One region of the Paenibacillus sp. CFBP13512 genome, then DNA from elsewhere that is predicted to be linked to it. Evidence: predicted binding sites of a transcription regulator. Region 1 holds the regulator's gene; each other region holds the start of a gene.
What was found. The regulator Rex, encoded in region 1, represses fermentation and respiration genes when NADH is low (regulators of the CRP and FNR family bind a similar motif). The targets are predictions, from matches to a motif close to TTGTGAAATATTTCACAA.
Positions count from the first base shown of each region.

Region 2: a site for Rex is predicted at 4,962-4,979, ahead of nadA (quinolinate synthase NadA). Genes of this name have one in related genera too.
Region 3: a site for Rex is predicted at 6,176-6,193, ahead of pflB (formate C-acetyltransferase). Genes of this name have one in related genera too.

Region 1 covers NZ_QGAD01000001.1:72,731-80,648, reverse strand. Annotated here, with positions in the region: gene dinG (ATP-dependent DNA helicase DinG) at 1-2,562, shown strand, start outside; gene PaeCFBP13512_RS00345 (redox-sensing transcriptional repressor Rex) at 2,559-3,206, shown strand; gene PaeCFBP13512_RS00340 (amidohydrolase) at 3,199-4,506, shown strand; gene PaeCFBP13512_RS00335 (cell wall elongation regulator TseB-like domain-containing protein) at 4,537-5,085, shown strand; gene PaeCFBP13512_RS00330 (methyl-accepting chemotaxis protein) at 5,164-6,852, opposite strand; gene PaeCFBP13512_RS00325 (sugar ABC transporter substrate-binding protein) at 6,877-7,902, opposite strand.
Region 2 covers NZ_QGAD01000022.1:36,875-44,792, reverse strand. Annotated here, with positions in the region: gene hslO (Hsp33 family molecular chaperone HslO) at 1-591, opposite strand, end outside; gene PaeCFBP13512_RS20840 (type III pantothenate kinase) at 652-1,464, opposite strand; gene nadC (carboxylating nicotinate-nucleotide diphosphorylase) at 1,471-2,337, opposite strand; gene nadB (L-aspartate oxidase) at 2,327-3,973, opposite strand; gene nadA (quinolinate synthase NadA) at 3,995-4,939, opposite strand; gene ftsH (ATP-dependent zinc metalloprotease FtsH) at 5,216-7,270, opposite strand; gene hpt (hypoxanthine phosphoribosyltransferase) at 7,380-7,918, opposite strand, start outside.
Region 3 covers NZ_QGAD01000001.1:220,420-228,337, forward strand. Annotated here, with positions in the region: gene PaeCFBP13512_RS01030 (stalk domain-containing protein) at 1-595, opposite strand, end outside; gene nagZ (beta-N-acetylhexosaminidase) at 900-2,522, opposite strand; gene pflA (pyruvate formate-lyase-activating protein) at 2,824-3,561, opposite strand; gene pflB (formate C-acetyltransferase) at 3,890-6,157, opposite strand; gene adhE (bifunctional acetaldehyde-CoA/alcohol dehydrogenase) at 6,846-7,918, opposite strand, start outside.

The sequences.
Region 1 (7,918 bases):
GTATTAGATACTATGGATTTATTGCGTATTTTTTTTCCGAATCTTTCAAGTTACCAGTTAAGTATGGTCAGTAAAGATTTAGGATTTGTCCATGATCGTCCTCACCAAGCAGATAGCGATGCGTTAGCGACAGCTCATGTATTTCTGAAATGTTTGGAAGAATTGAATGACCTCCCATTGATTACGGTACAACGATTATCTGAACTATTTGATAATCAGGATAGCGATCTAGGTTGGTATTTTGATGGAGTACGGATGGAGAAAGAAGCACAGCCGATTCAAGATTTAGACGAACATCGCTTTTTCCGTCAATTGGCGTTAAAAGTAGGCGATTGGAATGAGATTTTACCTGCTCATGAAGAGCGTGGAAATATGCCACTTGCCGATGTGTCCTTTGATGAATTTTTGGAGCAAGTGAAACAGAATTTGCGTAATTTACTTCCTCATTATGAAGAACGTGAACCGCAGAATCGGATGTTTGAAGAAGTGATCAAAGCGATGACGGATGATAAACATCTATTGATCGAAGCAGGAACAGGAACGGGCAAATCGTTAGGTTATTTATTACCTTCGATCTATCATAGTGTAAAAGAAAACGATCGTGTGATGGTAAGTACACATACGATTAATTTGCAAGAACAGTTACGAGAACGGGATATTCCATTACTGACTCAAGTGATTCCATTTACATTTCGTGCTGCCGTATTTAAAGGACGCCAGCATTATTTGTGTCTGCGCAAATTTGAGCATAAAATAAATACAAAAGAATTTCAAAGTCCTAAAGAAGATGTATTGATTGCAGCTCAAATGATTGTCTGGTTAAATTCGACGGAAACCGGTGACGATGAAGAGCTGAACATGGGTAACCGTGGAGCCGATTTCTGGGAGACGGTAGCGAGTGATACCGATTCTTGTCTTGGTCGTGCATGTCCGTGGTTCCGCAAATGCTTCTACCATCGTGCGAAGCATGAAGCAGGTACAGCTGATGTCGTTATTACGAACCATTCCAAATTATTTACCGATGTCAAAGCAGGGCACCAATTATTGCCTGCTTATGATCGATTGGTGATTGATGAAGCGCATCATTTAGAAGATGTAGCAGGTAAGCACTTGGGTATGCATATGAAATATTTCACATTGGTTCATCCGTTACTTCGTTTGTTCAAAGACAGTAAAAATGGTCAGCTGGCTATTTTGCGTCAACAGTTAGGTTCATCTGGTAATGAGCGTGGTATGGATTGGGCGATAGCGATAGATAATCTATATCCTGAAATTGTAGATGTCAAAGAAAACTGGGACAAATTGAGTGAATTATTATTTGCTTTATTACCTCAGCGTAGTGATGCTGCTCCGGGAGAAGCTGGACAATTTACATTACGTTTGTTACCTGAGAAGCAACCAACAGAATGGACGGTAATTACGGATTTGGAGAATCAGATCCATATCGGACTGAGTCAATTGATTCGTAAAGGCGAACAAGTAATGAATCAGATCAAAGAAAGCGATGAACAGTTAGGCACAGATAGTCTGGTGACTGATGTATCGGGTCTATTCAAAGATTTGACTGTCGTTCGAGACGATCTACGTCAATTTGTGAAGCTGGAAAGTACAGATACAGTCTACTGGTATGAAGCCAATGGAAATTACCGTAGCAAGTCTTTACAGATGTATGCTGTGCCTGTGGATGTGAGCAAGCAATTGAAAGAGTACTTTTTCGATAAAAAGAAAAGTATTATTCTAACATCCGCAACATTATCAATAGAAAAGAAATTCCAATATATGATTGAACAACTGGGACTTGTCGAAGCGGAAAAAGAAGGCAGATTGATGACTGAACAGTTATCTTCACCTTTTAATTATCGTGAGCAATCGCTATTGTTGATTCCACGTGACTTCCCAAGTGTCAAAGGCAGTGTCGGTGATGCATTCTTTGTAGATACATTAGCGAACTCGTTAGCAGAGACTGCGAAAGCAACGCAAGGACGAATGATGGTTTTATTTACCTCATATCGAATGCTCAAGCAGGTGTATGAACCATTAAAAGAGAAGTTATCACATAGTGATATTGCTGTATTTGGTCAAGGCGTTGATGGAGGGAGTCGGACGAAGCTTACTCGTAGATTCCAGGAGCGTTCTGCTTCTGTATTGCTTGGAACAAGTAGCTTCTGGGAAGGTGTCGATATTCCTGGCGAAGCATTAACATGTCTGGCGATTGTACGATTACCTTTTCAACCGCCCAATCATCCATTGCTAGAAGCCAAAAGCGAACGGCTTAAAAAAGAAAAGAAAAATCCATTTATGAAATTATCTGTACCGCAAGCAGTTATCCGTTTCAAACAAGGTTTTGGTAGATTAGTACGGACATCTAGTGATCGGGGAATCGTTATTGTCTATGACACTCGTGTGATCGAGTCCTATTATGGCAAGCATTTTCTATATTCATTACCCGGTCCCAAAATGGAACATATGCCGACAGAGCAGATGGTACCCCGTATTACAGAATGGCTTAGCCAGGCCGAACCTGAAAAGGAAACTGTAAATCAAGAGGGGGAGCAAGCATGAAATCCGACAAAATATCAGAAGCAGTCGTGCGAAGACTACCTGTATACCTTAGATATCTGAACGAACTTCACACCCGTGAAGTTCCCACAGTGTCTTCGCAAGAATTGGGACAAAAATTAGATTTGAATCCAGCACAAATTCGCAAAGACTTAGCTTATTTTGGAGATTTTGGACGTAAAGGAATCGGGTATGATGTATCCTATCTGATTGAGAAAATACGTCATATTTTAAAATTAGATCAACAGATCAATGTCGCACTTGTAGGTGCAGGTAATCTAGGGCATGCCCTTTCGAACTATAATATGTATTTGAAAGAAACGATGAAAATCGTAGCTGTGTTTGATTCTCTTGAACCCAAAGTCGGTTCGATGATCAATACATTAGTTGTACAACCGATCGAAGAACTTGGAGCAACAGTCAAAGCGAAAAGTATTCGTATTGGTATTATTACTGTGCCTAATATTGAAGCACAGCGTGTAGCAGATCAATTGATTGAAGCAGGGATCGAAGCCATTTTGAACTTTGCACCGATTATTTTGAAAGCTCCACCGCATATTCGTGTACACACTGCTGATTTTACAACGGACTTACTAAGCCTTGCCTATTATCTGGAAGATGGAAAGGAACATGAAACTAATGAATAACACCTCGAACAAATGGGTTATCAAAAACGGTATGTTTGCTGTAATGAGTGAAGAAAAATCGATGCTTTTCGGACATATGGTGATTGAAGATGGATGGATCACTTATCTTGGAGAAGAAGAGCCTGTGATTGAAGAAGGAACAACAGTAGTCGATGGTAATCATTTGTTCTTTATCCCGGGTCTAGTGAACAGTCATGGTCATGCGGCAATGTCTTTGCTACGTGGATATGGCGACGACCTTGCACTACAAGTATGGTTACAGGAAAAAATGTGGCCGATGGAAGCGAAGTTTACCAGTGACGATGTATACTGGGGAACATCATTATCTGTACTTGAAATGTTAAAAGGCGGTACTACGACATTCCTGGATATGTATGATCGTTCAGAGCGTGTTGCTGAAGTCGTAGAGCAATCAGGAATGCGTGCTGTATTGATGCGTGGTGTTATCGGCTTATGTTCAGAAGAAGAGCAAAAGCAAAAGTTACAACAATCTATCGACTTTGCACGGGATTGGCACGGTCAAGCTGATGGACGTATTACAACAATGATGTCTCCACATGCGCCGTATACATGTCCTCCTGCATACATCGAACAATTTGTACAAGCAGCACATGACTTGGATTTGCCGCTGCATACACATATGTCTGAGACGTTAGCTGAAGTACAATTAAATGTAACTGATTATGGATTACGTCCTGTAGCTCATTTGGAGAAATTAGGATTTTTCACGCGTCCAGCCCTTTTGGCACATGCTGTTCATTTGAATGATGAAGAGATCGAAATGCTTGCGCAACATAAAGTAGCTGTTTCGCATAATCCAGGTAGTAATCTGAAATTAGCAAGTGGTGTTGCTCGTGTTCCTGATTTATTACGTGCAGGTGTAGTCGTTTCTTTAGGAACAGATGGCCCGGCAAGTAATAACAACTTGGATATGTTTGAAGAGATGCGTTTGGCAGCTCTTATTCATAAAGGAGTATCCGGAGATCCAACAGCGGTACCTGCATTAGAAGCATTGAAAATGGGTACAGAATACGGTGCGAAATCTGTATTTTTGAATGACGTAGGTACATTTGCTGTCGGTATGAAAGCCGATATTACGGCATTAAATGTAGATCAACCGCATTTCTTGCCACGTACTGACTTTATCTCACATACCATTTATTCTGCATCAGCTAAAGATGTATTGCATGTCTGGGTAGATGGTAAGCAATTGATCAAAGATGGTATATCATTAACACTGGATGAAGAAAAAATTCGTCATGAAGCCCAAAGTGCTTTTGAAGGTTTGCTCAAACGCTAACCGGAAGTCGACAGGAAAGGATGGCGTGTTTTGCGAAATTTGGGAAGTGGAAAATGGATCGCAATCATTATTGTAGTAGTAGGATTGCTTGTATTAGGTGTTAATCAATTTTATGTTCATGTTATGGCGCAGCCATGGAGTAAAGAGCAGCTGGCGATCAACAGTGCACAGGAAAAGGCTGATATCGTATCTGTGACACGTACATTTAATTCTGTCTGGACAGATACTTCAACGTATTGGGTAGTTGAAGGTAAGAACATAGCACAAGAAGACCTTATGGTCTGGGTGAAGTTCAATATTGATGGCTCAGTCGCTGAAGGTGCTAATGCCGTACATGTTGAGAAAACAGCAGGTACAGTGACATACGAAAAAGTAAATGCTTTACTACAAAATGATCTGCCTGGAGCAGAAGCTGTACGTATTGTTCCCGGTTCATTCAAAGGAAAATATGCATGGCAAGTCTTTGCCAAACTCAATGAACGTTACTATTATATTTTTTATAATTTCCGTGATGGAGCTAAATTAAGCGAACCGATGGAACTACCAGCGATATTAAAAGGAACAGGTCAAGAAGAGTAACTCAAAAAGCATGATCTTTTGAATTCAGTGTATGAATTCATCCAGATCATGCTTTTTTGTTGTAATGGAGATATAGGATTATAAGCGGAATTGTAAAACAGTGCTTTGTAATTTCTCTGCCATCGCATGAAGTGTAGCCGTATGCGCTGTGCTTTCTTCAAGGAAAGCTAACTGCTCTTCTGTAGCCGCACTTACACTTTCGGTATTTGAAGCGACATGATCGGTTAATCCTGAAATATTTTCCATCGATTTTACAATTTTCTCCGAATGACCGGATAAATGATGAAGCGAATCGGTGACTTCTTTAATCTCAGCGGTTGTATGATCGGTCAAAGTTTTGATCGTATTGAACAGATTTCCTACAGAATGGGCAGCCGTGATACCTTGACTCACTTCTTTAACCATACTTTCAACCGATTCAGTTGCACCTCTAGTCTCATTCTGAATCGTATTCACGAGTTCTTTAACACGTTTAACAGAATCATTCGTTTCATTGGATAGTTTGCGAATTTCGGAAGTTACTACAGCAAATCCACGTCCATGTTCTCCAGCCCGAGCCGCTTCAATCGCAGCATTCAGTGATAATAGACCTGTTTGTGAAGCGATAGAAGAAATAGCATTATTGATTTCTTCGATTTCACTAGAGCGTTTGTTAAGCGACGAAATAATGATTTCCAGCTTACTCATCCGTTGCTGAATTTGATCCATTTGATTCATAACATGAGATATTTCTTTATCACCTAGTAAAGCTTGTGTCTGTGCTTGTTGAGCGACATTCATTGCTTGTTGACTGCTTTGATCGATCTGCTGAATATCTTTATTCACATCATATACAGCTTGTAGACCGCCTTCAACAATTTTGACCTGATCTTGGGTACTATTTGAGAGGTCTGACATAATATCAGCTACATGTTCTGCTGCTTTGCCTGTTTCAGACGTTCCACTTGCTACATCTCTAGAAATAGAAATGACCTGTGCTGCATTATCATTAATTTCATGAACGAGATGCCGCAGATTATTTTTCATACTGTTAAAAGAAAACGCTAGCTCGCCTAGTTCATCTTTTTGCTTGACGGTTACATCTTCAATATTAAGATCACCTGTAGATATCGCTTTAGCCGCTTTATTTAATTTCTGTAATGGCTTGGAGATCAGACGAGAAATAATGATACCGATGATAATAGCTAGAGCAAAGTTAATAACGCTGATCGTAATTGCTAGTTGACGAGCATGTAATACTTTTTGCAGATTTTCATTTTTAGCAGTTTCCATAAGAGCATCTTGCTGATCTGAAAATTGTTGAGCAAATTTAACAATAACACTACCTACAGGAATAACGATTGTAATGATATCGAGATAAGACTGATCCAGTTGTGTAGGAGGAAGGTTAAATAATTCTTGAGCATGTGTTTTGTAATAGTCATTCATTTTGAGCATGTAATCTATTTTTTCAGTATCTTCAGTAGAGACGACTAGACTTTTCATATCTGTTAAAAGTTGGGTCGTCTGATCGTTGGTACTTAATAATTGAGAACCATAATAAGAATCACGACTTAACATATAGGTCTGCATATATCCATTTTGACTGGTCGCATAAAACTTTAAATTATCGGCTTGCGATTTAAGTGTGACATAACGATCTAGAATTGTACTCATTGATTTTTGTATTTGTTGTAGAGACATAATATAAATGACTCCTGCACAGCCAGCAATCAGGGCAATGGCAAGAAATCCAGCTAAAAGCTTATGCAGGATAGATAGACGCATCAGAGACCACTCCTTTATATATAATCATTTCCATTTGGCAATATACTTTTCTGTATTGGCTTCGGTAATTAATTCATAAGGAATAATGATTTCTTTTTCGACTTGTTTACCATTTGCAGCTTCGATCGTAGTTTTGAGCCCTTGAGATCCTTGAGCAGCCGCATTTTGATAAACAGAGACTTTTAACTTATTGGCTTTCATAAAATTAAGAGCGTCCATCGTACCATCGACACCGGCAAATATAATATTTTGATCTTGACCTTCCACTTGTGCCGCCAAAATAGCGCCAATAATCATTTCATCGTTATTGGCTACCACCGCATCAATTTTTTGACCGGATGCTAACCATTTAGCCATCAATGCCATACCTTTAGCACGATCATAATTAGCGGTTTCTTCAAAAACGATCTTCATATTCGGATATTTGGCAATAACGTCCTTGTTACCTTGAGTACGGTTTATCTGGGCATCACTACCCATATCGCCATCCATAATGGCAATATTACCTTTGCCACCTAACAATTTAGCCACTTCGTTCATTTGAAGTGTACCGGCAGTCAAAGAATCAGAGCCGATGTAAGATGTGGTAGTTGTTAATTCTTTAAACGTACGATTTACCGCAATAATAGGAATATTCGCTTGATTAGCTAAATCTACAATCGTTTTGGAAATAGTAGCGTCCATCGGTAAAAAAGCAATTGCTTTGACATCCTGAGCAATAAATTCTTTGATTTGTTGAAGTTGAATAGAGGGATCATTTTTGGCATCTGCATAAGTGACAGTGATATCAGGTTGTGTTTTGGCATAGTCTTCCATACCAGCCTCTACATAACTGATAAAGCGATCATTCATATCTGGAATAGATACACCAATAGTGATCTTTCCTGCTGTGTTAGTCGTAGTTGTAGGAGTTGTTGCTGCTGTAGTTGTAGAAGAGGCAGTAGAATCGGTTGTAACAGGAGCTACAGAAGGGCTAGAAGTACAACCCGAAATAAGCACAATCAGAGCGATCAACAAAAGAGCGGGGGGAAACCGAAAAAATACGCGCATTGCCTAACCTCCATAC
Region 2 (7,918 bases), on a different contig from region 1:
GTCAATTTCTGCATCGGTAAGACCGGGTAACAATTGAATAATAAATCCGCCGGCTACAATAACAGAGTTGTCTGTATCTACAAGTACGCCAATACCTACCGCAGATGGAGTCTGTTCAGACTTCGCAAAATAGTACGTGAAATCTTCGCCTAGCTCTCCTGAAATAATCGGCACACTTCCACGATAAGGATCTTTAAGTCCCAAATCTTTGATTACATATACAAAGCCTTCAGTACCTACTGCTCCTGCTACATCCAATTTACCCATCGCATTACTTGGCAAATGAACATGTGGATGATCGACATATCCACGAACTTCGCCTTTGGCATTAGCATCCGCTACAATCTGACCGATCGGGCCGTCACCTTTTACTTGTAATGTTAATTTTTCTTCGCCTTTAAGCATGGCACCCATCATTGCAGCTGTTGTTAGCGTACGACCCATTGCTGCTGTTGCTGTAGGCCATGTATCATGACGTTGACGTGCTTCCTCGACTAAATGAGTAGAGCGAATAGCAAATGCACGTACTTTACCACCTAATGCTATACCACGGACGACAAGGTCCGGTTTTGTGTGTTGTTGATTTTCCATTTGTAATGGCTCCTCTCGTTGCTCTTGCTGTATTTTCCAATGAGCATGGTTCTTCTATTTTTATTTAGACGCTTTAGGCGTGCCAAAAGTTTTGTCTATCGTTGTGGTTATTACATTACGCTCATAAATCAAACGCAATCCTTCAAGTGTAAGCATCGGATTCACTTCATCGACCGTTTCGGTTTCACTGGAAATCAGTTCTGCCAAACCACCAGTAGCCACGACTTTACCAATCACGCCCATTTCAGCATGAATTCGTTTGACGATTCCATCCACTTGTCCAGCGTATCCATATATAATACCAGATTGCATGGCATGAACGGTATTACGTCCGATGACTTTTTTAGGTTTCTCTAATTCAATATTCGGTAACTTGGAAGCTCGTCGATACAAAGCTTCTGTAGAAATCCCAATTCCAGGGACGATTGCGCCGCCTAGATAATCACCTTTACTGTCAATACAATCAAATGTAGTCGCTGTACCAAAATCAACAACAATGACAGGACCACCGTATTTTGCAACAGCGGCTACTGCGTTAACAATCCGATCTGCTCCCACTTCGCGTGGGTTCTCATAACGCAAGTTCAGACCGGTGCGTATGCCCGGTCCGACAATCATAGGAGTATGATGTAAATATTTTCTACACATTTCTTCTAGCGTGTTCATAATTGGAGGCACAACAGAAGAAATAATAATTCCTTGAATATGATCAATCACAATATTGGACATCTGAAAAAGGTTATGCACCATCACTCCATATTCATCCGGTGTAGCTTGACGATTCGTATTGATACGGAAATGATGAAGCAATTGTTCTCCTTGATATACGCCCAACACGATATTCGTATTTCCAATATCAATCACAACTATCAAAGTGCGTCACTCCCCTTTCTTCGCACCCAAATCCAGACTAATATCCAGATTTTCAAAAGAATACGTCAGTCGTCCTACAGATATAATATCAACGCCTGTGGCTGCTAAGTTATAAATTGTGTTTAACGATACATTGCCCGATGCTTCAATTTTGACATGCGGAGCTTGCTCACGAATCATATGCACTGCTTCTTGCATACGTTCTGGTGACATATTATCAAGCATAATGATATCTGCTCCAACAGTCAAAGCTTCTTGTACTTGTTCTATACTTTCAGTCTCGACTTCAATCGTCATTGTGTGCGGAATCTGGTGACGAGCTGAGTTGACCGCTTCGGTGATTCCGCCTGCTGCTTTGATATGATTATCTTTAATCATCACAGCATCATAAAGTCCAAAACGATGATTATGTCCGCCACCAATACGTACAGCATATTTCTCAAGCATACGATGTCCCGGTGTGGTCTTACGTGTATCTACCAATCTTACCGGCAAATCTTGAATAGCATCTACATATTCACGAGTACGAGTAGCGATCCCCGACATCCGTTGCAATAAATTAAGTGCTAGACGTTCTCCTGTCAGTAGATGGTGTGTACTGCCTTCTACTTCTGCAATGATATCACCTTTGTGTAGCTTTTGTCCTTCTTGAGCGATAGGTTGAAACTTCAGATCAGGATGAACTGTGCGAAATACTAACTCCGCTACCGGGAGCCCCGCAAGTATTCCATCTTGCTTAGCATGAATAACAGCGCGACTGCTATGTCCTTGTGGAACTGTGGTTGCTGTAGTGATATCTCCAGCGCCTACATCTTCGTTTAGCCATAATTTGATCCATTGTATTAGATTGTCTTCGTATCCGTTAAACATCATCACTACTCTCCTTTGTTAGCCCTTGATGAATCTGTTGCACAATATGCTGTTGCCAATCTGTATCATTACGCTCTGGAAAATCTTCTCGATAATGTCCGCCACGACTTTCTTCCCGATACAATGCTGAACGCATCACAAGCAAAGCACATGTCAACATATTGGACAGCTCGATAGCTTCCTTTGTATTCATTGGATATTCAAAAATAATCCCTAATTCTTCAAGCTTAGTTAAGCCTTCTTGAAGAGATACAGAGGTACGACGAAGTCCAGCGTACTGTCCCATAATCTGTTGGAGTTCTAAGCGCCAACTGATCCATTGTTCGGCAGAGTTTGTGAATTCAGGTACATTCTTATCATAAGAAAGCATATCTTTTGCTGATAAAGAGGATTCTTGCTCGGGTTCAACCAGTGGAGGTAGTTGAAGAATTTGCTGAACTACCCGTTTGCCAAAAACAATCGCTTCGGATAATGAATTACTTGCTAATCGATTTGCCCCATGAATACCTGTAGAAGAGACTTCACCACAAGCAAATAATCGCTGCACACTACTTGCTCCTTGAAGATCGGTTTTGATACCGCCCATCATATAATGAGCCGCAGGTGCCACAGGAATCCAGTCTTGAGCTATATTTAATCCATAACTCATACAGGTTGCAAAAATAGTAGGAAAACGGCGTTTCAATGTCTCTTCAGACTCATGTGTGATATCCAGATAGACACAAGTACTTTCTTCTTTTTCCATTTCACTGATGATCGCTCTAGCTACGATATCTCGAGGTGCCAGTTCTTTTAACAGATGGTAATTTGCCATAAAAGCTTCACCTGTATGATTACGCAAAATAGCTCCTTCGCCGCGTAATGCTTCTGAGATCAGAAATCGCGGTGCACCTGGATAACATAAAGCAGTCGGATGAAATTGAATAAATTCCATATCTCGTACCTGTGCTCCTGCGCGGTAAGCCATCGCCACTCCATCACCTGTAGCCACATCAGGATTCGTCGTATATTGATATAGCTGTCCACTACCTCCTGAACAGATCACAGTCGCTTCTGCTTGGACATAGATGAGACGATCATCTGGTTGCTTTACGATGACGCCTGTACATTCATTGTGATGCGTGACTAGATCAATTGCCAAATGCTCATCCCAAACTTCAATACGTGGATGTTCAGCCACATGCTGAGATAATGCTCTAACAATCTCATATCCTGTAGAATCCCCATTTGCATGTAAAATACGGCGATGACTATGAGCCCCTTCTCGTGTTAACTCCAATTGTCCGTCAATCGTATCAAATAAAGTGCCTAGACGAATCAGTTCCTGTACACCTGCTGGGCCTTCTTGCACAAGCACATCTACGGCAGACGAGGAACAAAGACCAGCTCCTGCAAGCAATGTATCTTGACGGTGATAAAGAGGAGAATCATCTGCTGCTATCACCGCTGCAATCCCGCCTTGAGCATAACGAGTATTACTGTCTAATAATGATTTCTTTGTGATCATAAGAACGTGCTTATATTCACTTGCCGAAATAGCAGCAAACAATCCTGCAATTCCTGAACCTATAATAATAACATCGACTTGTTTGTGAATATATTCACTCAGATGATAATCTATCAGGCAATTTGGAATCATAATCTGTTCCCTCTCAATCGTTCAAGATGAAGATACTTGTAGCATACGTTCCAAAGAAACACGAGCTTGATCAGCAACAGCAGGTGGTACATAGATTTGAGGTTTCATCTGCTCTAAGCAATTGACTAATTTTTTTAAATTGTTCACTTTCATATTAGGGCATACTAAATATTTGCTAGCAAAGCGAAATGTTTTATCAGGGCTGTCTTTGCGAAGCTGATAACCTGTACCATCTTCTGTCCCTACAATAAACTCCTGACAAGGCGATTCTTTGCAATATTTGATAATCGCTGTTGTGCTACCTACAAAGTCACCTAAAGCAACAACATCTGGCCGACATTCAGGATGAACAACAAATTCAGAATGAGGATGTTTCGCTTTCATTTCCATTACGTCTTTGACCGTCAACATATCATGGGTATTACAATATCCTTCCCAGATAATCATCTTTTTATCGGTATGCTGTTGTACATAGTGCCCTAAATTTTTATCAGGAACCCAAATGATTTCGTCGGAATCAACAGACTGAATGACTTTCACCGCATTTGCCGAAGTACAGCAGATATCTGTTTCTGCTTTGATCTCAGCAGATGAATTAATATAAGTAACCACTTTAGCATTAGGATGTTTTTCTTTTAATCGACGCAGACCATCTACATTGACCATATCTGCCATTGGACAACCTGCCCGCTCATCAGGGATAATCACTGTTTTGTTAGGTGCTAGAATTTTAGCACTTTCACCCATAAAGTGAACTCCACAAAACACAATCGTATCCGCTTCAGTCTGAGCTGCTTTTTGCGCTAACAAAAAAGAATCGCCACGGAAATCTGCCACTTCTTGAATCTCATCCCGTTGATAATAATGAGCTAGAATAATAGCATTGCGCTCCTTTTTTAATTCTAAAAGACGTTCCTTGAGCTGTGCATCCCGTTCTGCTTTCTTTTCCAGTGCTAACGCTTCCATCGTAATCACTCCTTCAAATTGATTGAGATTCATTTCACAATGTTTGGCAGAGAAGTATGTTCTAAGGTAGTTATAGCTTTCTGATCGAATAGTTTGTGAAAAATATCCCGTACTACCGTGTAAATTGTGTCAAATTTGTGATCAGGTTCAACCAATAATGTACACAATGCTATACTCACTTGTCAATCTATGAATTTGAACAAATGCTTTAAACGCAAAAAAGCCTGAAGATCCTATTGATCTTCAGGCTTTTATTTACTGCATTTTTGTTATTGATTACGAAGTGGGTGTACTTCCACCTGTTCCATTTGGTCCACGATCTTCGCCAGGGCCATTAGTAGGGCTATTCGGAATATCTCCGTCTTTGCCCAATCCAGGTGTAGATGGAGTGTTATCTTTCTCCAAGCTCAAAGAACCACCGATTGTATCTACAGTTGGTTCGCCACCTTCTGGTGTTTCGCCTGAACCGCTATTACCATCGCTATTGCCAGTATCACTTAAAGATCCAGTTTCAATCAATTCTTTGATTTGTTCTAGATCCAATGTTTCTACTTCAAGCAATGTTTGAGCAATCAAATGCATTTCTCTTGAATGCTTTTGCAATAATTCGCGACAGCGTTCGTAAGATTCCGTAATAAAACGGTGCATTTCTTGATCGATCTCATAAGCGATTTTATCACTATAGTTTTGCTCGTGTCCGATATCACGACCCAAGAATACTTGACCTTGAGCAGTACCGAATTGCATCGGTCCAAGCTTCTCACTCATACCGTATTCAACGATCATGCTACGTACGATACCAGTTGCTTGTTGGAAGTCACTATATGCTCCAGTACCAATCTCGCCGATAAATAATTCTTCAGCAACACGTCCACCTAGCAAACCAGTTACTTTATCCAACAATTCCTGTTTCGTTACAAGCATACGGTCTTCTTTAGGAAGCATAATAACATACCCGCCAGCACGTCCACGCGGTACGATTGTTACTTTGTGTACCATATCCGCATGCTCCAAGAAATAACCTACAATCGTATGACCCGCTTCATGATAAGCAACGATGCGTTTTTCACGATCACTAATAACACGACTACGTTTTTCTGTACCTACGATGATACGGTCAATAGCTTCATCAACCTCATTCATCGAAATATCACGACGATTACGACGCGCAGCAAGCAATGCTGCTTCGTTCATCAAGTTCTCCAGATCTGCACCTGTAAAACCTGTTGTACGTTTCGCAATTGTATCCAATCTTACGTTAGACGTAAGCGGTTTGTTGCGTGAGTGAACTTTCAGTACAGCTTCGCGACCTTTCACGTCTGGACGATCAACCGTAATTTGACGGTCAAAACGACCTGGACGTAACAATGCAGGATCCAAGATATCTGGACGGTTAGTTGCAGCAACGATAATAATACCTTCGTTTGCTCCAAATCCATCCATTTCAACAAGAAGTTGATTTAGCGTTTGTTCGCGCTCATCATGACCGCCACCAAGACCTGCGCCCCGTTGACGACCAACAGCATCAATTTCATCGATGAAAATAATACATGGTGCATTTTTCTTCGCATTTTCAAACAAATCACGTACACGCGACGCACCGACACCGACAAACATTTCTACGAAATCAGAACCGGAAATGCTGAAGAATGGTACGCCTGCTTCTCCTGCTACTGCACGAGCAAGCAATGTTTTACCAGTACCCGGAGGACCTACAAGAAGTACCCCTTTAGGAATACGAGCTCCAACGGCGTTAAACTTACGTGGATCTTTCAGGAAGTCAACAACTTCGACGAGTTCTTGTTTCTCTTCGTCAGCCCCTGCTACATCCTCGAATGTAATTTTTTTCTTCTCTTCGTTATACAAGCGAGCACGACTCTTACCAAAGTTCATCACTTTGCCGCCGCCACCCTGAGCTTGATTGAAGAGGAAGAAGAACAGAATAAACATAATCACAAGTGGAATCATCGAAGTGATGAATGACAACCAAATACTGTCGCCTTCCATCGGCTTAATGGTTACTTGTGTACCCCCATTGTCACTAGCTGTTTCGATCTCGTTGATCGCTGCATCAGTGGCAGGGATGTAAGAAGAAAATGCATTCGACTTCGCATCTGCTGGTTTTGTTTTGTATTCACCTGTAACTAAATACGCATAGTTATCAAACTGAACCGTAACAGAGGAGACATTACCAGCAGCAAGTGCTGCTTTAAGCTGATCATATCTTGGATTATCGGTAGCTTCGCTTCCGTCACTAACGTAACGTACAATGCCCACCACGACTAAAAAAAGAATTAAATAGAAACCCGAATTCCGGATGAACCGATTCATCCCCTACCTCCTCTCGAGACACTTAAATTATTTTACCATAGCCAGACTTACGTTCTCAATAGAGCTCGAAGCCAAATAACGGATATTGCTGCTATTCAGGCATAGGTAATTAGTTTGAATAAATTGCCGGTTTTAAAATCCCAATGTAGGGGAGATTCCGGTATTTCTCAGCATAATCTAGACCGTATCCAACAATAAAAGCATCCGGAATAACAAAACCGGTATAATCTGCTTCTAAGTCAACGGTTCTGCCTGCTGGCTTATCGAAAAGAGTAACTACACGTACGCTACTAGCACTACGACCGCGCAATACCTCCATAAGGTAACTAAGCGTGAGTCCACTGTCAATAATGTCTTCTACGATCAATACGTCCCGTCCTTCAACAGAAACATCTAGATCTTTAATGATTTTGACAACACCGGATGATTTGGTAGATGCTCCATAACTGGATACCGCCATAAAATCAATCTCAAGCGGTACATCGATCCGTTTAACCAGATCAGCCATAAATACAAAAGCACCTTTCAATACACAAATCACAAGCGGGTTGCGTCCCTTGTAATCGTCACTTAGCTTAGCGCCAAGTTCTAAAATCTTCTGCTGAATCTCTTCTTCACTGATGAGTACTTCTTCAATGTCATTGCGCA
Region 3 (7,918 bases), 150 kb from region 1:
TCATCAAGGTGTTCACACCATTTACAGTGTAGTACTTACTGTCTGTTTTGAAGCGTAATTCTTTACCGTCTTTTTGCATGATCGTTTCTTTGGTCTTAGCGTCGTATGTAAGCTTCAGACCGACACGGGTCACAAGTGCGCGAACCGATACGTAAGATACTCCACTTTTCACAGCCATAGGTTGATCTGAAAAGTATAATTTACCATCTTGATAAATTTGATTAGAGTTCATCATAAAAATAACTTTGTTAGGTCCAGCCGAATACACATCATTCACCACGGTAGGTGTTGTTGGTGTAGTTACTGGCGGTGTAACTGTAGTTGGTGGCGTTGTAGGAACCGTTGGCACTGTACCATCACCTGTTGTTCCAGCAGGATCTGTCGTCGGATCAGTCACTGCGTTAGGATCTGTAACTGCATTAGGATCAGTTACTGTAGTATCATCTCCTACAGTCCCTTGAGTATCATTGTAGACATCTTGTACGATACTGCTATCCACATCGCCTTCAGCAGCATGCACTTGCGCTCCTGGAACAGTCGCAACAGTCTGAGCTACAGCGAGTAATGCAATTAGTAAAGTCTTCTTGAATTTCATTATTAGGCTCCTTCTCATAGCAATTTACTGTAATTCACTTCCAAAAAGATGGTGTTTCCCCCGAATTGGCACATTAATAAGACGCGCCAAACCTTGAAAAGTTTCTCTCTTCCTTAAGAAACCTTACAACATACGTATCTGTTCACACTTCAGTCACATCTATTCCGCAGAAAAATCACATAAAAAACAGCCTTATCCATCAGCGATGAATAGACTGTTTTTGACTACATGATGTGCTCAGAAAACGTCATTAATTATACTTTACCACAAATAAATGCAATAACCTATTTTGACAACTACTCTTCTATATTTGAACCTGATATTGCTCATTTAAGCTCACTGGTAATTTTCCTAGCGCTGGCTTAACGCCTGCAATTACATCTGCCAAAGCTTCTATCGCATACTTCCGATTTTCATAACTACAGATATACGTCTTGATCTCAGGAAGATCATTCATATCATAAGGATTACGTACAGAAGCCACAATCAATACAGTATCTGTCAAAAGAGATAATTGACGGGCGAGTTCTGCTTGACCGAGTGGTAACAGACCCGATGATGTATACGCTGCAAAGATCACTTTGGGATAATGGATTGCTTCTGCTAATACTTGCTGAATCTCTTCCGGTTCCGGGCGAGCATCTATCGTAATCTGGGTTGCATCGATCCCATAGCTATTAAGAGCTTGAGCAAAACTGACATCATGCCCTGTCGGCTCATCCACTTCGGTTAGACGTGTCACCTGTGGCCATATAATGAGTACTTTATCATCCGGTTGCAAAGGCAATTGCCCTTCGTCTTTGACTAATGTAATACTACGCTCTGCAATTTCACGCAACACCGGTTCGATCGGGTCAGATTCTAAGCGCTGTGTCCACGCTTCTATCGTATAAGGTGCTGCATCCATCTGATGTTTGGCTTTGAGTGATAGTATTCGTTCAACTGAAGCGTCGATTTGAGCTTCAGATAACTGACCTTGTTGCACCGCTTCTTTAACCGCTTCAATCGCAGCGATCTGGTGCTCTAATGTATGACTCACTAGCAATAGGTCTGCTCCGGCTTGAGCTGCCATAACAGTCGCTTGTGGTATCGGAAAATGCTTGGCAATCGCATGCATTTCCAGACAATCAGTCACAATTAATCCTTCAAATCCCATCTCGATACGAAGCAAATCGGTTAGTACTTTACGCGACAATGTAGCTGGAATAGGCTCCGGTTCAAATGCAGGGAAAATAACATGAGCCGACATGATCACATCGACTCCTGCATCTATCGCTGAACGAAAAGGTAATAATTCAATCTGTTCTAAGCGTAATTGATCATGAGGTACAGAAGCTAATCCATAATGAGAATCCACCTCAGTATCTCCATGCCCTGGAAAATGCTTGGCTGTAGCAGCTACACACTCTTGCTGAATCGCTTGAATAGCGGCGGCTCCATGAATAGCTACTACTTCAGGATTTTCAGAATAAGAACGGACGCCAATCACTGGATTACGAGGATTATTGTTCACATCGACACAAGGCGCAAAATTCAAATTAATCCCTAATGTACGTAGTTCACGCGCACTGATCGCTGAAGCGGCTGCCGTTAACGCCACATCATTTACTGCCCCAAGAGTCATATTGCCTGGAATCAGACTCATTCCATCTTGATCGATTCGGCTCACCATTCCACCTTCTTGATCGATCGCTATCAATAACGGTGGTAATCCTTGCCTCTGAGCAATCTGCTGTAACCCTGTGGAAAGGTCTGTAATCTGCCGAGCTGTTCCTATATTACGCCGAAAATAAATCACTCCACCGACATGGTATTTTTCGATCAATTCTGTAATATGTTCGTTCGGTACATTGGTATGAAATCCGCATACAAATAATTGTCCGATTTTCTGATCTAATGTTAAGTCTGATAATTGAATAGTGTTCATAGATATCCTCCTTGTACTGGAGCCTGTTTTGAAAAGATGTCTGAACAAGATACATATGATATAGATAATCGATATTCTTATTTAAGTATAAATAACGAGATGGCGTGCAACAAGCGGATAAAGTTTGGGTTTTGGGGAGTTTTTTAAGAAGAACTGATATTACAGATAACGTATCACTACTCAACTATGTAGATACCAAAAAGCCCTTTCCTATGGATCAGGAAAGGACTTCTGGCTTCACGTTCATATACCCTTTTTGCTTACTATGGTTGTTATTTATCTATTTTCATAAAGAGGAGGATTAGACACAAGAGACTTGACGACGACCTTGCTCAATCAGACGATAAGCACGTTCTACTTCTTCTTCGGTTGGCGAAGGAACCCCATCCAGCGGATAGATGCGTCCCAGCGCTTCCCATTTGTAGATGCCCATCTGATGATAAGGTAAGATTTCGAATTTCTCTACCCCTTTTAATGTGCCGATAAATTCTCCTAAAGCGATCAGATCTTCTTCAGCATCATTAATGCCAGGTACAAACACATGGCGTATCCACATTTTGCGTCCATTATCAGATAGCCATTGTGCTGTGTGTAGAGTGCGTTCATTTGATACACCGGTTAATTTTTTGTGCTTTTCATTATTGATATGCTTAATATCAAGCAAGACTAAATCAGTAACTTCAAGCAGTTCATGGATTTTGTTAGGTTCATTGAATCCATTGCTATCCAGTGTTGTATTCAGGTTCCAACGGTCTTTGACTGCTTTGAACAATTCTCTGACAAAAGGAGCTTGCAACGTTGGTTCTCCACCAGATACCGTCAATCCTCCACCTGAAGAACGGTAGTAACTCAAGTAAGGTTCAATTTCAGCTAGAACTTCTTCTAGCTCCATCACTTTACCTCCGTCCAAATTCCATGTATCAGGGTTATGACAGTATTGGCATTTCATCAGACAACCCTGCATAAATAGTACAAATCGTATGCCCGGGCCATCGACGGTACCGAACGTTTCTAGCGAGTGAACACGGCCTTTTACCATGATCAATCACCCCTTTCGTCTGAGTTGATGTATATAAATGAATAGGATTTCGAGAGTTAGAGTTACACCGCTACGCGTATGAATTATTCTTACGATCGCTGTTAAGATCGGATATCTGGAATGAACTGCTTTCGCAGTCGATATCCGAATCTTAAATGCGAACGCTTCGCTTCTTCAGAAACAATTCCTACTCTTCGCTCTGCGGTGTGACTCCACTTTCTCAAATGCTTCATTTATATCATTCATTGTTGGTTAGCAGTTACCATCTTTGATTACATTTCTTACTTTAATTAGCGTTATTGCTTTGACTATTGTTAAAAAGTTCGTATTACATTGATCCGTGGAATGTGCGGTTGATGACATCCATTTGTTGTTCACGAGTCAATTTAACAAAGTTAACAGCATATCCAGATACACGGATGGTTAATTGTGGGTAATTTTCTGGGTGTTCCATTGCGTCTAGTAATTGCTCACGAGCGAATACGTTAACGTTCAAGTGATGGGCATTACTACCGAAGTATCCATCAAGCATAGATACAAGGTTAGTTTTGCGAATTTCTTCTTCTTTACCTAATGCTTTTGGCACGATAGAGAATGTGTTAGAAATACCATCTAAGCTATCTTCGTATGGTAATTTCGCAACAGAACTTAGAGATGCAAGAGCACCTTTAGTATCGCGTCCGTGCATAGGGTTAGCACCTGGTGCGAATGGTTCGCCAGCTTTACGTCCATCTGGTGTTGTACCTGTTTTTTTACCATATACTACGTTAGAAGTAATTGTTAATACTGATTGTGTTGGTGTAGCACCACGGTATGCTTTGTTTTTGCGAATCATACTCATAAATGTTTCGACCAATTCAACAGCAATCTGATCGACTTTATCATCGTTGTTACCGTAGCAAGGATATTCACCCTCGATTTTGAAATCTACAGCAATACCGCGTTCGTCACGAATCGGTGTTACTTTAGCGTATTTGATAGCACTTAATGAGTCAGCTGCTACTGATAGACCCGCGATACCGCAAGCCATTGTACGTAAGATATCACGATCATGTAGTGCCATTTCGATACGTTCGTAGCTGTATTTATCATGCATGTAATGGATAACGTTCAATGTGTTCATGTACAATTTGCCTAACCATTCCATCATGGCTTTGAAGCGTTTCATGACTTCGTCATATTCAAGCACTTCAGAAGTGATTGCAGGGTATTCAGGGCCTACTTGAACGCCTGATTTCTCATCACGTCCACCGTTGATTGCATACAATAGTGCTTTAGCAAGGTTCGCACGAGCTCCGAAGAATTGCATTTGTTTACCGATACGCATAGCGGATACGCAGCAAGCAATACCATAATCGTCGCCATAGATTGGACGCATCAGATCATCATTTTCGTATTGGATCGAACTGGTTTCGATTGAAACTTTAGCACAGAATTTTTTGAAAGCTTCTGGCAATTGTTCTGACCACAATACAGTCAAGTTAGGTTCTGGTGCAGGTCCCAAGTTGTACAATGTATGCAAGAAACGGAAACTGTTTTTGGTAACTAATGTTTTGCCATCGACAGCCATACCACCGATTGATTCCGTTACCCATGTAGGGTCACCACTGAACAATTCGTTGTAATCTGGAGTACGTAAGAATTTAACGATACGCAATTTCATAACGAAATGGTCAACCAATTCTTGAGCTTGTTGTTCTGTCATTGTGCCTTCTTTAACATCACGTTCGATGTAGATATCAAGGAAAGAAGATACACGTCCTAGAGACATCGCTGCACCATTTTGCTCTTTGATTGCTGCAAGGTAACCGAAGTATACCCATTGGAACGCTTCTTTTGCTGTTTGTGCTGGTTTGGAAATATCGAAGCCATGCATTTCAGCCATTTTTTTCAATTCGCCTAGAGCACGAATTTGTTCTGATACTTCTTCACGAAGACGAATCACATCTTCATCAATCACGTCAACTTCCATATCATTCAAATCTTGTTTTCTTTCATTAATTAGGAAGTCTACACCGTATAATGCTACGCGGCGATAGTCACCGATAATACGTCCACGACCGTAAGCATCTGGTAAGCCTGTAATAATACCTGCTTTACGTGCTGCTCTCATATCAGAAGTATAAGCATCGAATACACCTTGGTTATGCGTTTTACGAATGTTTGTAAAGATATCAATGATTTGTTCTGGTACTTCAAAGCCATACGCTTTACAAGCATCGATCATCATTTTGATACCACCGAACGGTTGTAATGAACGACGGAAAGGAGCATCTGTTTGAACACCGACGATTTGTTCTTTGTCTTTGTCCAAGTAACCAGGACCGTGTGAAGTGATTGTAGAAGGTGTTGCAGCATCTACATCCCATACGCCACCACGTTCGATTTCTTCTTTAGATAGTTTGGAAATGATATCCCACAAGTCTTTTGTATTTGAAGTAGGGCCAGCTAGGAATGTTTCGTTTCCTTGATACGCACTAATATTTTGTTCAATAAAGTCGCGAGTATCTACATGTTTTGCCCATTTACCTGATTTGAAATTGCGCCATGCGTCTTGTTTTAAATTATCCTGTACATTTCTTTCGATAACTGACATTGATAATCCCTCCATTATTTGTGAATAAAATCACAAAACCATTTACACTATTGCTTGTCTCGCCTACACGATACCGGAAGCTGTTGTTTTCTCCCTCCGGCTATGTCTTTATTATGATGCAATTCATAAGCAGAGTATGTGACATTTATCACAAAATAGCATTTTTATTATGATTTTTATCACATTCTGTATCTATAACAGTTTTTAAAAATAACTACTACAGTTCACAACCAAGCCTGTTACACAATAAGTAAATAACGATTTGTACAGTGAATACAGTGATATGAATCTACTAATACAAAAATACACATCATCATTCACTGCAAATAGCTGTAGCATCATACAAGAATTTACGACTTCTAACAACGAAATACATCACACTATTTCTGTATTATTCTATATACAAGCTATAGAATAATGTTGGACATCGCATCACTCCTCTCTACAAACAAAAGAACGGTTCTCTTTAGTTCTGCTAATATCGCAAACTAGGAGATCGTTCTTTGGGATAAGGTGGCATTCCATATTTGCTTTGTTTTTTATTTTCAACCATATATCTTGAAAGTATATTCCTAGCGATACAAGTTAAATAAGAAGGAAAAAGGATCAACTCCAACGTACTGCTATAACAGCATGTGTGGAGTGATCCTTTTTTCAATCTATCATTTTACTTGCCGGATAGGTCTATTTATTCAAATCGACCATAGAATGCGTTGCGGTATACATCAGCTAGTTCAGTCACTAAAGGTAATTTAGGATTCGCTGTTGTACATTGATCTTCGAATGCACGGTCAGCAAGGTAATCTACACGAGATTCAAAGTCTTTTGCATCAAAGCCCAATGCTTCGAACGTTTCAGGAATACCTAGTTTGCGGTTCAAGTCACGAATAGCATTGATTAAGCTGTTCACGCCTTCTTCGGTTGTGCGTGCTGGCAATCCCAAGATACGAGCAATCTCAGCATAACGTTCGTGAGCAATAAAGTGAGAATATTTAGGGAACGCTGCGAATTTAGTTGGTTTTTTTGCATTGTAGCGGATAACGTGTGGCAACAAGATCGCATTGGTACGACCGTGTGCTGTATGGTATTGTCCACCCCATTTATGTGCTAAGCTATGGTTAATCCCTAAGAATGCATTCGCAAATGCCATACCTGCAATCGTAGAAGCATTATGCATTTTTTCACGAGCCAGTTTGTCGCCTGTTAGAGCAGACTGTTCTAGATATTGGAATACCAGTTGAATCGCTTTGATCGCTAGTCCATCGGTAAAGTCACTTGCCATTACAGATACATAAGCTTCAATCGCATGAGTCAATACGTCCATACCTGTATCAGCAACAGCTACACGAGGTAAAGAGTATACAAATTCAGGATCGATAATCGCTACGTCTGGTGTTAATTCATAGTCAGCCAAAGGATATTTTGTGTTGCCTTTTTCTTTATCTGTAATAACTGCGAACGATGTTACTTCAGAACCTGTACCTGAAGTCGTTGGAATTGCTACAAATTGTGCTTTTTGTCCCAAATGTGGGTATTTGTAGATCCGTTTGCGGATATCCATGAATTTTTGTTTTAGGTTATCAAATTCAGTATCAGGATATTCGTAGAACATCCACATGCCTTTAGCAGCATCCATAGGAGATCCACCACCAAGAGCGATAATGCAGTCCGGTTGGAAACGTTCCATCATTTGACGACCACGTTCTACAGTAGCAGTTGATGGATCTGGTTCTACATCAGAGAACACTTCAACAACAACTG